Regions from separate parts of the Mesorhizobium sp. M1328 genome, predicted to be linked through region 1. Evidence: riboswitches for the same ligand, from Rfam matches in the RefSeq annotation. Region 1 holds a riboswitch; the other holds the start of a gene.
The links. A riboswitch is a leader RNA that binds a small molecule or an ion and turns the genes downstream of it on or off. The one in region 1 is predicted to bind S-adenosylmethionine.
Positions count from the first base shown of each region.

Region 1 (7,131 bases):
GCGGCATCGCCGCGCCCCGGAGCTTTGTCATGTTGGAAACTCATCAATTGGCTGAACATAAACCCAAGCTCGGCGAATTCGGCTACGCCGGCGACGACCATGTCGTGCCGTTCGAGGTCGGCCCGCTCGACGTGCGCGGCCGCACCGTCCAGCTCGGGTCGATGCTCGACGCTATTCTCAGCCGCCACGACTATCCCGAGCCGGTCGCCCGGCTCCTGGCCGAAGCCTGTGTGCTGACGGTATTGCTCGGAACTTCGCTGAAGTTCGAGGGTAAGTTCATTCTGCAGACCCGCACCGACGGGCCGGTCGACATGCTGGTCGCGGATTTCTCCACGCCGCACGCGCTGCGCGCTTATGCCCGCTTCGATGCCGACCGGCTGCAGGCTTTGACTTCTGCCGGCGAGACGTCACCGCAGACGCTGCTCGGCAGCGGCGTCCTGGCGCTGACCATCGACCAGGGCGCTCACACGCAACGCTACCAGGGCATCGTCCAGCTCGACGGCGTCACACTGGAAGATGCCGCACGCACCTATTTCCGCCAGTCGGAGCAGATTCCGACCGACCTCCGGCTTTCGGTTGCCAAGCTTCTGACGCCCGGCGTCGGCGGTGCCCGCGAGCAATGGCGGGCCGGTGGCTTGCTGGCACAATTCCTGCCGCAGTCGGCGGAGCGCATGCGCGTACCCGACCTTCCCGGTGGCGACGGCGATCCGCGTGAGGAAATCCACGACCCGACCGACAATTCCTGGCAGGAGCTGCTGGCGCTGCTTGGTACCATTGAACCGACCGAGCTGATCGATCCGACGATCGGCGCCGAACGGCTGCTTTACCGGCTTTTCCACGAGCATGGCGTCCGCGTCTTCGGCGGGGTGCCGGTCGCCGACCAGTGCTCATGCTCGAGGGAGAAGATCCGCGGCATCCTCGAAGGCTTTTCCGCCGAGGAGATCAGGGACAGCACCGAGGATGGCAGCATTCACGTCGCCTGCGAATTCTGCTCGAAGCAATATGACTTCGACCCGGCGGAGTTTGCAGCGGCTGGATGACGAGCCTCAATTGACGGTGCGCCGCGTGCCTGGCAAATCGAGCGAGAAGGCGGGGATGGCAACGTCGAACGTCTCGCCCCGTTTGTTGCGCATTGTGTAGTGCCCGACCATGATGCCGGACGGGGTCGAGAGCGGGCATCCAGACGTATACTGATAGCTGTCGCCGGGGTTGAGTCCGGGTTGCTCGCCGACGACCCCGGGACCGCGCACTTCCTCGACCTTGCCGGTGCCGTCGGTAATGTGCCAGTAGCGTGATAGAAGCTGCACGAACTCATCCGACTGATTGTCGATGGTCACCTGGTAGCCCCAGACATAGCGGTTTTGCGGCGGGTCGGAGTGATCCTCCAGATAGAACGGCCTGACCTGCACTTCGATGTTGCGGGTGACGGCGCTGTACATGAACTGCTCCAAAGCAATGTAGATGGAACTTTCGATGCTCAGCGCAGTTTGGTCAACGATGCGCGGCATCTTCTTGCCCGATCTCAAGCGCAGGTGCCGAAAAACAATGTCATTTGAGTGACACATGACAATGATGGTGTGCAGGCTTGTGCTGGGCGACTCAGCGTTTTGTCGAATTGTTGAAAACGGCCGTCATGCGGCCGGCATTTCTGGAGTGACCAGATCTCGATGGAACCGACATTCGCAGCCGCCCTCCTTTCCATAGCCCTCCTTCTTTCAAATCTCGCCAGCATCCTGTTAGCTTCGCTGAAGCTGAAGCGACCAGCCAGGATTGCACCGCCCGCGGCCGACGCGCCGCCGGTATCGATCGTCGTCCCGGCGCGCGGCGTCGAGCCGTTTGCCGAAGAGACTCTGGAGCGCGCCTTCTCCCTCGACTGGCCGCGCTACGAACTCATCTTCTGCGTCGCCCATACCGATGACCCGGTGGTCAAGCCGATCACCGCCGCAATGGCGCGGTTTCCAGCTATTCGCGCCCGCCTTCTAGTCGGTGACGACCGCATCAGCGGCAATCCAAAACTCAATAATTGCGTGAAGGGTTGGGAGGCGGCCCATTATCGCTGGGTCATCCTTGCCGATTCCAACGTGCTTATGCCGAGCGATTATGTCCAACAGCTGATGGCGGCATGGCGGCCCGATACCGGCCTCGTCTGCTCGACGCCGATCGGCTCGCGGCCGGGCGGGTTTTGGGGGGAGGTCGAATGCGCCTTTCTCAACACGCTGCAGGCACGCTGGCAGTACGCTGGAGAGGCGCTCGGCCTCGGCTTCGCGCAGGGCAAGAGCATGTTGTGGAACAAGCCGATGCTCGATGCCAATGGCGGCATCCGCGCGCTTGCTGCCGAGATCGCCGAGGACGCCGCCGCGACCAAGCTGGTCAACGGGCTCGGACTGCGGGTCAATCTTGTCGCCTCGCCCTTCGAACAGCCGCTCGGCCGGCGCACGCTTGGCGAGATCTGGTCGCGGCAGGCGCGCTGGGCGCGGCTGCGCCGCGTCACCTTTGCACTGTTCTTTGCCCCCGAAATCCTGATCGGCGCGGCGCCGCCGCTGGTGCTTGCGCTGATCGCCGCGGCTGACGCCGGCGTCAGCCTGCCGGCAACCGCCATCGCCGTGCTGGTCGCGGCCTACCTGCCGGAATGCGTCTTGGCCTCGGCCAAGGGATGGCACCTGTCGCCGCGCACGATCCCGGCGATGATGGCGCGAGACCTGATGCTTCCCGCCATTTGGGCGCGCGGATGGCTGAGCGGCGCCGTCGACTGGCGCGGCAACGTGATGACCATCCAGACCAAGGCCGTCGCGGAGCTGGAAGAGACCCCGTCCGGCGCCTGATCGGCGCATCCCCGCTCGCCTCTGTTCGGCCAGTCCTTATCCGGCAGCTCTCAGCGCTTGCTCGATATCTTCGAGCAGATCGTTGGCATCTTCCAGGCCGACGGAAAGCCTGAGCGTTCCCGGTCCGATACCGAGCTCGGCGCGAGCCTCATCGGTCAAGTTCTTGTGCGTCGTCGTCGCCGGATGGGTGATCAGGCTCTTGGCATCGCCGAGATTGTTGGAAATCAGCACGATGTCGAGTGCGTTCTGGAAGGCAAAGGCCGCCTGCTTGCCGCCCTTCACATCCAGGCAGATCAGCGTCGAGCCGCCCGACATCTGCTTCTGGACCACGGCCGCTTGCGGGTGGTCGGCGCGGCCGGGATAGATGACGCGGGCGATTTGCGGGCGCTCGGCGAGGAAATCCGCGATGCGGCCGGCACTTTCCGTCTGCTGACGTACGCGCAGCGGCAGCGTCTCCAGGCCTTTCAGCAGCGTCCAGGCATTGAAGGGCGAGAGGCTGGGGCCGGTGTGGCGGAAATAGTCGTGCAGGTTCTCGTCGATCCATTTCTTGTCCGACAGGACGATGCCGCCAAGACAGCGCCCCTGGCCATCAATATGCTTGGTCGCGGAGTAGACGACGATGTGGGCGCCGAGCTGCAGGGGTTTCTGCTGCAAGGGCGTGGCGAAGACATTGTCGACGATCAGCCTGGCGCCAATCGAGTTGGCAAGTGCGGCGACGGCGGCGATGTCGACCACCTCCAGCGTCGGATTGGTCGGGCTTTCCAGGAAGAACAGTTTGGTGTTCGGCTTGACCGCCTTTTCCCAACTGGCGATGTCTGTGCCGTCGACCAGTGTTGCCTCGATGCCGTATTTCGGCGCCAGCGTCTCGACCACCCAGCGGCAGGAGCCGAACAGCGCGCGCGCCGCGACGATATGGTCGCCCGCCTTGGCGCTGCACAGCAGTGCTGCCGTCACCGCCGCCATGCCGGATGCCGTGGCGCGCGCGTCCTCGGCGCCTTCCAGCGCGCACATGCGTTTTTCAAACATGTCGACGGTCGGGTTGGCATAGCGCGAATAGATGAAGCCCGGCTCCTCGCCCTTGAAGCGGGCTTCCGCCGCTTGCGCCGTCTCGTAGACATAGCCTTGGGTGAGATACATCGCCTCGGAGGTCTCGCCGAAGCCGGAACGCAGCGTCCCGGCATGCACGAGTGCGGTCTGAGGCTTCCAGTCGCGCTTCTTGTTCATCATTCTATCCAACACCAAAAATGGTCCAAACAACAAAAAACCGGTCGCGAAAGTCGCAACCGGTCCATATGGCCTTGCGGCCCGACGGTCCTTTAGCGACTTGTTTAACGTGGCTGCAAGCCGACCGGCCAAATCACCACGGGATAACGACCTTTAGACCCGCGCCACGCTTGCGTCAATTGCCGGCATGATTAAGAGGGTTGTACCAAGCAGGTGCCAAAGGCGTCCACGGTCGGACCTGCGACAGAACAAGACCTCGCCCGGCGTTCGAACGGAGCCAGACCCTTGCGGCAGACAGGCATTCTTCCCGATCAGGATATTTCCGCGCTGTTCCAGTCGGGCGCGCTGAAATCGCCGCGCACGCTCGATGCCGATCAGATCCAGCCGGCCAGCCTTGACCTCAGGCTCGGCGACAAGGCCTGGCGGGTGCGTGCTTCCTTCTTGCCCGGCCCGGACCACAGGGTTGTCGATAAGCTCGACCGGCTGAAGCTGCACGAGATCAACCTCGCCGATGGTGCCGTGCTGGAAACCGGCTGCGTCTACATCGTGCCGCTGCTCGAAAGCCTGGCGCTGCCCGTGCATATTTCCGCCTCCGCCAACCCGAAAAGCTCGACCGGACGGCTCGATATCTTCACCCGGGTAATGACCGATCGCGGCCACGAGTTCGACAAGATCGCCGCCGGCTATGAAGGCCCGCTCTATCTGGAGGTCAGCCCGCGCACCTTCCCGATCGTGGTGCGGACCGGCTCGCGGCTGTCGCAGATCAGGTTCCGCACCGGCAATGCGCTTTTGTCGGAAAGCGAGCTGCACGAGTTGCACCGCGCCGAAATGCTGGTCGCCACCGAACCACCCAATATCTCAGGCGGTGGCATCGCGCTGTCGATCGATCTCGACGGCGACAAGGACGGGCTGGTCGGCTATCGCGGCAAGCACCACACCGGCCTGGTCGACGTCGACAAGCGCGCCGCGCAGGATGTCGTCGATTTCTGGGAGCCGCTCTACAAGAGCGGTGCCGGCGAGCTGGTGCTCGATCCGGACGAATTCTATATTCTGGTGTCGCGCGAGGCGGTGCATGTGCCGCCGCTCTACGCCGCCGAAATGACGCCCTTCGATCCGCTGGTCGGCGAGTTCCGCGTCCATTATGCCGGTTTCTTCGACCCGGGTTTCGGCCATTCGGCGTCGGGCGGCACCGGCAGCCGGGCGGTGCTCGAGGTACGCAGCCATGAAGTGCCGTTCATCCTCGACCACGGCCAGATCGTCGGGCGGCTAGTCTACGAGCACATGCTGAAACGGCCGCAAGCGCTCTACGGCACAGATCTCGGCTCGAACTATCAGGCGCAGGGCCTGAAACTGTCCAAGCATTTCCGCGCCGCGCGCTGAGCTTGTTCGCAAGCCGTCAGCCGCGAACAAGCCGTCAGCCGCGAAACAGATATTCTTTCGCGGCGCCAAGGCAGCCATGAAACTGACCGATAAAGAGCAGTTCTCGCACTGCCAATCGCTTCTTCCCCCAAAATCCTCTGGTTTGCTTCTCGTCAAGTGAGGCGCTTGAGCTGGACTGCAAGGGGAACAACTGCTTGCCGAGACATCCCAGCACATGGGCTCTGGCGGAGTCGATACCGCAGGCTCTGCCATTGTCGTTCATTCTGTCAGCGCGGAGTGCGGACGTCATGCGATCCGCGTTGCGCATCAGAAAGCTCACTTGCGATTTCGAATAGCCGGTGGCCAGAAGCCGGTTAGTCATCGACATCCGGGCTTCGCGATAGGATTTTGCGCTGCATTGTCCGGCGCTGTAAGCCGCTGGGGAGAAATAGGCGAGGAACAGGACTAAACTTACGAACACAGTGCCAATCCGCAGGCCGTTCATCTTTCGCCCCTGAATTCTGTCACCAGTTTACAACGCCTTCACCGCCACCTTCACCGGCTGCTCGATTTCAAGCGGGTTGCGCAGCGGCAGGCCGAAATCCTGGGCCTCGATTTCGAACACGTCGCCGGCCTCGGTCCTGATGCCGTCGGCGAAGGACAGCGTCGCCGTGCCGAACATGTGCACATGCACGTCGCCCGGCTGGCGGAAGGCCGAGTATTTGAAGTGGTGATGCTCGAGATTGCCAATGGTGTGCGACATGTTCGCCTCGCCCGACAGGAACGGCTTTTCCCAAAGCAGCTTGCCGTCACGCAGGATGCGTGAGGCGCCGCGGATGTCGGACGGCAGATCGCCGATCAGGATTTCGGGCCCGAACGAAGCGTTGCGCAGCTTGGAATGGGCAAGGAAGAGATAGTTCACGCGCTCGGTGACGTGGTCGGAAAACTCGTTCGACAGCGTGAAGCCGACGCGGAACGGGGCGCCGTCGTCGCCGATCACATAGATACCGGCGATTTCCGGCTCCTCGCCGGCATCCTGGGCGAAGGCCGGCGACATAAGCGGCGCCCCGGGCGCCACTGCCATGGTGCCATTGCCCTTGTAGAACCATTCCGGCTGCACGCCAGTCTGGCCCTTCGCCGGCTTGCCGCCCTCAAGCCCCATGCGGAACATCTTCATGGAATCGGTCAGCTGTTCCTCGCCGTCCGTGCTGAGCTTCTTATGCATGGAATCGCGGGTCGCGGCGGAGCCGAGATGCGTCAGCCCGGTGCCGGTGAGATGGAGATGCGCCGGATCGGGATGGTTGATCGGCGACAGCAGCCGCCCCTTCTTGTAGGCTGCGTCGAGATCGACGGTTTCGCCAAAGCCCTTGCGCTCGATCAGGGCGACAAGCCCGCTGCCGGTGCGCGCGGCCTCCATCGCCAGCGAATAGACGCTGCGGGCGCCGTTGATGACGCGGGTCTTGCCGCCGTTGCGGGCAACGACGCGGATCGTCTCGGCGTCGTCGAGGATCTGTGAGATCAGCATGGTAACCCTCTCTGAATTGCGGGCTGGCCTGCCTTTCTCGGCAAACCCTACCCTGCGCGGCCCGGACCCTGTCCTCGCCTCGGTTGAAATTCTTCGTCCGGATTGCGCTCGCGGATCAGGTCCTTCGGGGGACTTTTTCGCGTCGCCCGGCAGCGCCGCGATATGACCCGTATGCCTCCTGGTTGCCTCTCAAGCCTTGTT
Region 1 covers NZ_JAMYLO010000009.1:137,926-145,056, forward strand. Annotated here, with positions in the region: gene NKH23_RS17940 (Hsp33 family molecular chaperone) at 30-1,040, shown strand; gene apaG (Co2+/Mg2+ efflux facilitator ApaG/CorD) at 1,047-1,439, opposite strand; gene NKH23_RS17950 (ceramide glucosyltransferase) at 1,668-2,822, shown strand; gene NKH23_RS17955 (O-succinylhomoserine sulfhydrylase) at 2,859-4,049, opposite strand; SAM riboswitch at 4,119-4,196, opposite strand; gene NKH23_RS17960 (2'-deoxycytidine 5'-triphosphate deaminase) at 4,332-5,426, shown strand; gene NKH23_RS17965 (hypothetical protein) at 5,461-5,910, opposite strand; gene araD1 (AraD1 family protein) at 5,938-6,930, opposite strand; gene mmsB (multiple monosaccharide ABC transporter permease) at 7,120-7,131, opposite strand, start outside.

Region 2 (7,131 bases), on a different contig from region 1:
TGCCGCAAGCGACAGCCCGCCCGTGCCACCCGCGTTAACGAAAGCCGCAGCATGACGTCAAGTGACGAGCGCCCGCCGCCCAGCCAACGTCGCCGCCTGTTGTGGCTTGCCGCATTCATTCTCGTGCTGTTCGGCATCTACAGCGCGGGCTGGTTCTACCTGGCGGACCTGGTCGAGAGCGCGACCGACAAGGCGGTCGCCGATCTCGACGACAACGGTATCAAGGCCGAGTGCGCCAATCTCGCGGTTAGGGGCTATCCCTTCAGCTTCACCCTTTCCTGCGACAGTCTGGCTTACGAGGACGACCGCCGCAACGTCGCGGCATCGACAGGCAAAATCAACGCCGCCACGCAGATCACCCGGCTTTTGTCGCCTGCCGCCGAGCTCAGGGGGCCGCTCAGGACCTCTGTTCCCGGCATGACCCCGCTGTGGATCGACTGGGATGATCTGCGGGCCGACATGAAGCTGTCCTGGCCGCTGCCGAGGCGGCTGTCGCTGCAGGCAGAAGGCCTGTCCGGCCAGACCGATCCGGCAGACGACACCGATCCAGTCTCGCTGTTCAGCGCCGGAGCCGCCACCGGACAATTGCGCCCAAACGGCCCGGACATCGACTATGCCGGCAATTTCACCGATCTCGAAATTGACGCGGCGGCCATCGACGGGCGCGTCTTGCCGCCGCTCGACGGCAGCGGCGACGTGACGCTGAAGAACGGCGTGACACTGATCAAGGCAAATCCGAAGAGCCTGCGCGGCCAGGCGGCCGAAATCCACGAGCTCGATCTGTCGTCCGGAACTGCGCGCATCACCGTTTCCGGACCGCTGTCGGTCGATGACGACGGTCTCCTAAATGCCGACCTGACGATCAGGCTCACTGATCCGAAGGCAGTGGCGGCAATCCTCGCCACCGCCATCCCCGAGCAGAAGAAAGAGATCCAAACCGGCTTTGCCGGACTGGCGCTGCTCGGCAACCAGCCGTCGATGCCGCTTAAGATCGTGAGGGGCAAGGCCTCGCTCGGCTTCATCCCGCTCGGCAAGATCAAGCCGCTCGACTAATGCATGTCGCGCAAAAGTGTGCAGCGGTTTTGCGACAACGACATGCATCAAAACAAGAACCTAATGCGCGTCACATGAGGCCGGTCGAACGCGACGCGCTTTAGAGTAATTCCAGGAAAAGTGTGAACGGTTTTCCGTCCGGAATTGCGTCAAAACAAAAAGATAGAGCGGCTCGGCGTTTCCGTGAAACGATGAACCGTTCTAGGGCGGTCTGGCCTGCGATCGGCCTGCCGCGGCTTATCCCTTCGGCGGGTGTTCGACTGCCTGGCGGCCGAAATCCGGTACGTCGATGTCCTGGCCGGCCTCGATAATCGAGCGGCGGACGGCGCGGGTGCGGGTGAACAGGTCGAACAGCTTTTCGCCGTCGCCCCAGCGGATCGCCCGCTGCAGCGAGGACAGATCCTCGGAAAACCGCGCCAGCATTTCGAGAATGGCGTCCTTGTTGTGCAGGCAGACGTCGCGCCACATGGTCGGGTCGGACGCCGCGAGACGGGTGAAGTCGCGAAAGCCGGAAGCCGAGTATTTGATGACCTCGGACTTGGTCACCGACTCCAGATCGTCGGCGGTACCGACGATGTTGTAGGCGATGATGTGCGGCAGGTGCGAAACGATGGCCAGCGTCATGTCGTGATGCTGCGGGTCCATCGTGTCGATGTTGGAGCCGCAGCGGCGCCAGAATTCCGAGAGCTTTTCCAGTGCCGCGGGATCGGTGCCGGGCAGCGGCGTGAAGATGCACCAGCGGTTCTCGAACAGTTCGGCAAAACCGGCATCCGGTCCCGATTTTTCGGTGCCGGCCAAAGGATGGCCGGGGATGAAGTGCACGCCATCAGGGACATGCGGCTGCATCTGCGCGATGACCGACGCCTTGGTCGAGCCGACATCGGTGAGGATGGCGCCCTTCTTCAGCGCCGGTGCGATCTCCGCGGCGACGGTACCCGAAGAGCCGACCGGCACCGAAACGATGACCAGATCGGCGTCGCGAACCGCCTCTTTCGCGTCCGTCGTGTAGGTGTCGCCAAGGCCAAGTTCGCGCGCCCGCGCCAGCGTCGCCTCGCTGCGCGTCGAAATCGCGACTTGGCCGGCCAGTCCCTCGCGGCGGATGACGCGGGCAAGCGACGAGCCGATCAGGCCGATGCCGACCAGCGCGATCTTTTCGAACATCGGTGAGGTCATGGTGTTCTAGCTTTTCAGGAATGTCGCGAGTGCTGCGACAACGCCGCGGTTGGCCTCTTCGGTGCCGATGCTCATGCGCAGCGCGTTGGGAAAACCGTAGCCGGAAACGCGCCGCAATATGTAGCCGCGCTGGCTGAGGTAGTCGTCGGCCGCCTCCGCCGAATGCTTTTTGTCCTCGGGAAAGTGGATGAGGATGAAATTGCCGACGCTCGGCGTCACCCGCAGCCCAAGCCCCTCCAATTGCTCGCTCAGCCAAGCCAGCCAGGTCTCGTTATGCGCTACGCTGCGTTCGATGTGGGCGCGGTCGCGGATCGCCGCGATGCCGGCCTCGATTGCCGTCGCATTGACATTGAAAGGTCCCCGCACGCGGTTGATCGCGTCGATGACGTGCATTGGCGCATACATCCAGCCGATCCGCGCGCCGCCCAGGCCCAATTTGGAGAAAGTGCGGGTCATGACCACGTTTTCCGCGCTGCCCACCAACTCGACGCCGGCTTCATAGTCGTTGCGCCGGACATATTCGGCGTAAGCGGCATCCAGCACCAGAAGCACGTTTCGCGGCAGGCCGGCATGCAGGCGGCGCACCTCCTGGAACGGCACGTAAGTGCCGGTTGGATTGTTTGGATTGGCAAGGAAGATGATCCTGGTGCGCGGCGTCACCGCGGCAAGGATCGCGTCGATGTCGGCGCGTTCGTGGGTCTCCTTGACCGTTACCGGGACCGCACCGGCCGACTGTATATAGATCTTGTAGACCATGAAGCCGTGTTCGGTGATGATGGCTTCATCGCCGGGTGCGAGGTAGGTCTGCGCCAGCAGGCCCAGAATCTCGTCGGAGCCGTTGGAGCAGACGATGTTCGCCGGGTTGAGCCCGTGCACCTCGGCGATCGCTTCCCTCAGGCGCCTGGCGCTGCCGTCGGGATAGACCGCGAGCTTGTCGGCGACCGCGCGCGCGGCCTCTATCGCCTTTGGCGAAGGACCGAGCGGGTTCTCGTTCGCCGACAATTTATGGACCTTGGCGACACCTTCAGACGCCGCGCTCTTGCCGGGCACATAGGCTTCGATGTCCATGATGCCGGCGCGGGGCGTTGGACGTATCTGATCCGGTGTCTGGCTCATTCCATGAAATCCGTCGAGGATGCCTCCATCCGGAGGCCGCAGCGGAAATACAAGCCGTGGCCCGGAATGTCGAGGGGCGGCAATTCGGGATCAAGAACTTGCCGTTGACGAAGCCATGCGCGAGTCATAGAAGAACGGCTACAGTTCCGTGGTGATTTGGCCGGTCGGCTTGCAGCCACGTTAAACAACTTGCTAAAGGGCCGTTTGCATCCTGTAACCGGCTTTGCGAAGGCATGGCCGGTTTTTTGTTGCCCTGACTGGTTGTTGCTCCAGACTGGCGGCAGCTGAAGCCCGGGCAAGGAGATGTGATGGTCGCTTTGCGCGCTCGAAAAACCAACAACGAGGCCGACCAGCCGTCGAGCCCGGTGTTGCGTTTCGGCGCCGACAAGCCGCTCAAGCTCGACGCCGGCACGCTGCTGTCGCCGTTCCAGATCGCCTACCAGACCTATGGCACGCTCAACGACGCGCGCTCCAACGCCATCCTCGTCTGCCATGCGCTGACCGGCGACCAGCATGTCGCCAACACCAATCCGGTGACCGGCAAGCCGGGCTGGTGGGAAGTGCTGATCGGCCCCGGCAAGATCATCGACACCGACCGTTTCTTCGTAATCTCGTCAAACGTCATCGGCGGCTGTCTCGGCTCCACCGGCCCCGCCTCGACAAATCCCGCCACCGCCAAGCCCTACGGGCTCGACCTGCCGATCATCACCATCCGCGACATGGTGCGGGCGCAGCTGAAGCTGGTCGAGCATTTCGGCATCGAACAGCTGTTCAGCGTGCTTGGCGGCTCGATGGGCGGCATGCAGGTGCTGCAATGGGCCTCCAGCTATCCGGAGCGCGTCTTCTCGGCGCTGCCGATCGCCACCGGCGCCCGCCATTCTTCGCAGAACATCGCTTTCCACGAGGTCGGCAGGCAGGCGGTGATGGCCGACCCCGACTGGCATGGCGGCAAATATTTCGAGCATGGCAAGCGGCCGGAAAAGGGGCTGGCGGTGGCGCGCATGGCCGCCCACATCACCTATCTGTCGGAAGCAGCGCTGCACCGCAAGTTCGGCCGCAACCTGCAAGACCGCGAAGCCCTGACCTTCGGCTTCGATGCCGACTTCCAGATCGAGAGCTATCTGCGCCATCAGGGCATGACCTTCGTCGATCGCTTCGATGCCAACTCCTATCTCTACATGACCCGGGCGATGGACTATTTCGATCTCGCCGCCGACCATGGCGGCCGGCTGGCCGATGCCTTCGCCGGCACCAAGACGCGCTTCTGCCTGGTTTCGTTCACCAGCGACTGGCTGTTCCCGACCGAGGAGAGCCGCTCGGTCGTGCACGCGCTGAACGCGGCCGGCGCCTCGGTATCGTTCGTCGAAATCGAGACCGACCGCGGCCACGACGCCTTCCTGCTCGACGAGCCGGAACTGTTCGCCGCCATCAAAGGCTTCATCGCCTCGGCCGCGCGGGCGAGAGGGCTCGGCGCATGACCTCGGAAGGTTGCGGACTGTTCGGATCAGGACCATGCGCCAGGCAGGAGCCGAACGCATGAGCGTCAACCGCGCCCAGCGCGTCGACCTCGAAGTCGTCGCCGATCTCATCCCGCCGCAGTCGCGGGTGCTGGACGTCGGTTCCGGTGACGGCCTGCTGCTCGAATTGCTGCAGGAGACCAAGAAGGTCGATGGCCGCGGGCTGGAACTGTCGCAGCGCGGCGTCAACGAATGCGTGGCGCGGGGCCTGTCGGTCATCCAGGGCGATGCCGACAAGGATCTCCAATTCTATCCCGACAAGGGTTTCGACTTCGTCGTCTTGTCGCAGACCTTGCAGGCGACCCGCAATCCGAAGCTGGTGCTCGACGAACTGCTCCGGATCGGCAACCGCGCCATCGTCTCCTTCCCGAATTTCGGCCATTGGCGGGTGCGCTTTTCGCTGCTCTTCAACGGCCGCATGCCGGTGACCAAGGACCTGCCCTATTATTGGTACGACACCCCCAACATCCATTTCTGCACCATTCGCGATTTCGTCAATCTATGCGACGAGCTTGGCGCGACGGTGGAAAAGGCAACCGCGCTCGACGCCAACGGCCAGCGGATCGGCTTCTCGATGCCGTGGTGGTTCTGGAATTTTTTCGGCCAGCAGGCGGTGTTCCTGCTGAAACGATAAGAGCCAGTCGTAGCAGATCGTCCCTTTATTCGAGAACGTCGGTGGCCTTGTGCGGGTGCTGGACGCCGTCGACGAAGACCACGTCGGACTGGGAATTGCCGGTACGCAGCGGCAAGATCTCCCGATAGGCGGGCGAGTCGTACCATGCGCGCGCCTGCTGCCTGTCGGGAAACTCGATAATCACGAGGTGCCCCGGCCAGGTGTTTTCAACGGCTTCCACCTCGCTGCCATGCACGATGAAGCGACCGCCAAACGGCTCCAGCGTGGCATCGATCTTGTGCAGGTACTCGATGATCTGCGGCCCTGGCGTGACCTGGCGCATATGGGCGACGGCATAGGCGGTCATGGCGTAACTCCTTGTGGTCGAAAGCCGAACAATCGGCTTGATGGGAGCAGTTTTGCCGAGACGTAGCGCACAGGTCGATTACCCCCGAGGTAATGACACTGAATACAAAACTGGCGCGCCGCTGCCGTCACTGAAAGATATTTCCGCCTGGCACCGATGATTTCCCCTCGCCCGCGCTGTCCTTATCGATGAGCGCGCCTGGATGGTCCGGCGGCCGGGAACAGAGAGGTGATCCATGGGATCGTTGCAAGGTCAGAATGTCGTCGTCGTCGGAGGCAGCCGTGGTGTTGGCCGCTCCATCGCGGAGGCCGCCCTCAAGGAGAAAGCGACGGTGCTGGCCGTCGCCCGCGGAAAACAGGCTCTGGCGCAATTTGCCTGGGAGGTCTCGGGTGTGAAGACGCTCGCGGTCGATGCGACGGTGGACTCCGCCCCCGATAAGGTCTTCGCCGCGCTGGAGCCGGACGTGCTGGTGATCTGTGCAGGTGCGCTGGCGCCTTCCGCGCCGGTGCATGAACAGAACTGGAAGGCGTTCTCCGCAAACTGGGACACGGACGTCAAGGCCTCGTTCCTGTTTTGCCGGGCCGCTCTGCGGCGTCCGCTCAAGCCGGGAACCCGGATCGTTCTGATCTCCAGCGGCGCGGCCTTGACCGGCGGGCCACCGAACGCCGGCGGCTATGCCGGCGCAAAACGCATGCAGATGTTCCTGGCCGGTCATAGCCAGAAGGAGGCCGACCGGCTCGGCCTCCGCCTGCGCTTCATGGCGCTCGCGCCGATGCGCATCATGCCGGAGACCGGCGTCGGCAAGGCCGGCGTCGACAGCATCGCGGCCTATATGGGCATCCAGCCGGCGGACTTCATCGCCGCCATGACCGACATGCAAACGCCGGCCGATGTCGGACGGGCGGTGGTCGCGCTCGCCACCGGCCAACCGCAAGGCAGTTCCTTCATGGTGAGCGGGAGCGGCCTTGCACCGGCCGCCTGAGGCGCGCGTAATGCGAACCTAACCCGGAAGTCCCATGACAGACGCTCAGCCACCTCTGGACCCAGCACGCCAGCCGATTCTCGATCGGCTGGCCTTCGAGAAGGTCACGGCCGCGCATCGCCGCGAGCTCAAGCTGCATTGCTATCGCATGATGGGTTCGCTGCACGAGGCCGACGACCTCATCCAGGACACGTTGCTTCGCGCCTGGCGCGCAAGATCGGAGTTCGACGGGCGGGGTTCGGTTCGCGGTTGGCTCTACATGATCGCGACCAACGCTTGCCTCAACGCCATCAAGGCGAGGTCGAGGGCG
Region 2 covers NZ_JAMYLO010000015.1:110,578-117,708, reverse strand. Annotated here, with positions in the region: gene NKH23_RS23730 (DUF2125 domain-containing protein) at 52-1,053, shown strand; gene NKH23_RS23725 (prephenate/arogenate dehydrogenase family protein) at 1,291-2,226, opposite strand; gene hisC (histidinol-phosphate transaminase) at 2,233-3,342, opposite strand; SAM riboswitch at 3,481-3,558, shown strand; gene metX (homoserine O-acetyltransferase MetX) at 3,651-4,820, shown strand; gene metW (methionine biosynthesis protein MetW) at 4,879-5,493, shown strand; gene NKH23_RS23705 (DUF1330 domain-containing protein) at 5,519-5,839, opposite strand; gene NKH23_RS23700 (SDR family NAD(P)-dependent oxidoreductase) at 6,075-6,821, shown strand; gene NKH23_RS23695 (RNA polymerase subunit sigma-70) at 6,856-7,131, shown strand, end outside.
Region 2: linked by a shared signal. The riboswitch ahead of metX (homoserine O-acetyltransferase MetX) and the one ahead of NKH23_RS17955 (O-succinylhomoserine sulfhydrylase) in region 1 are both predicted to bind S-adenosylmethionine.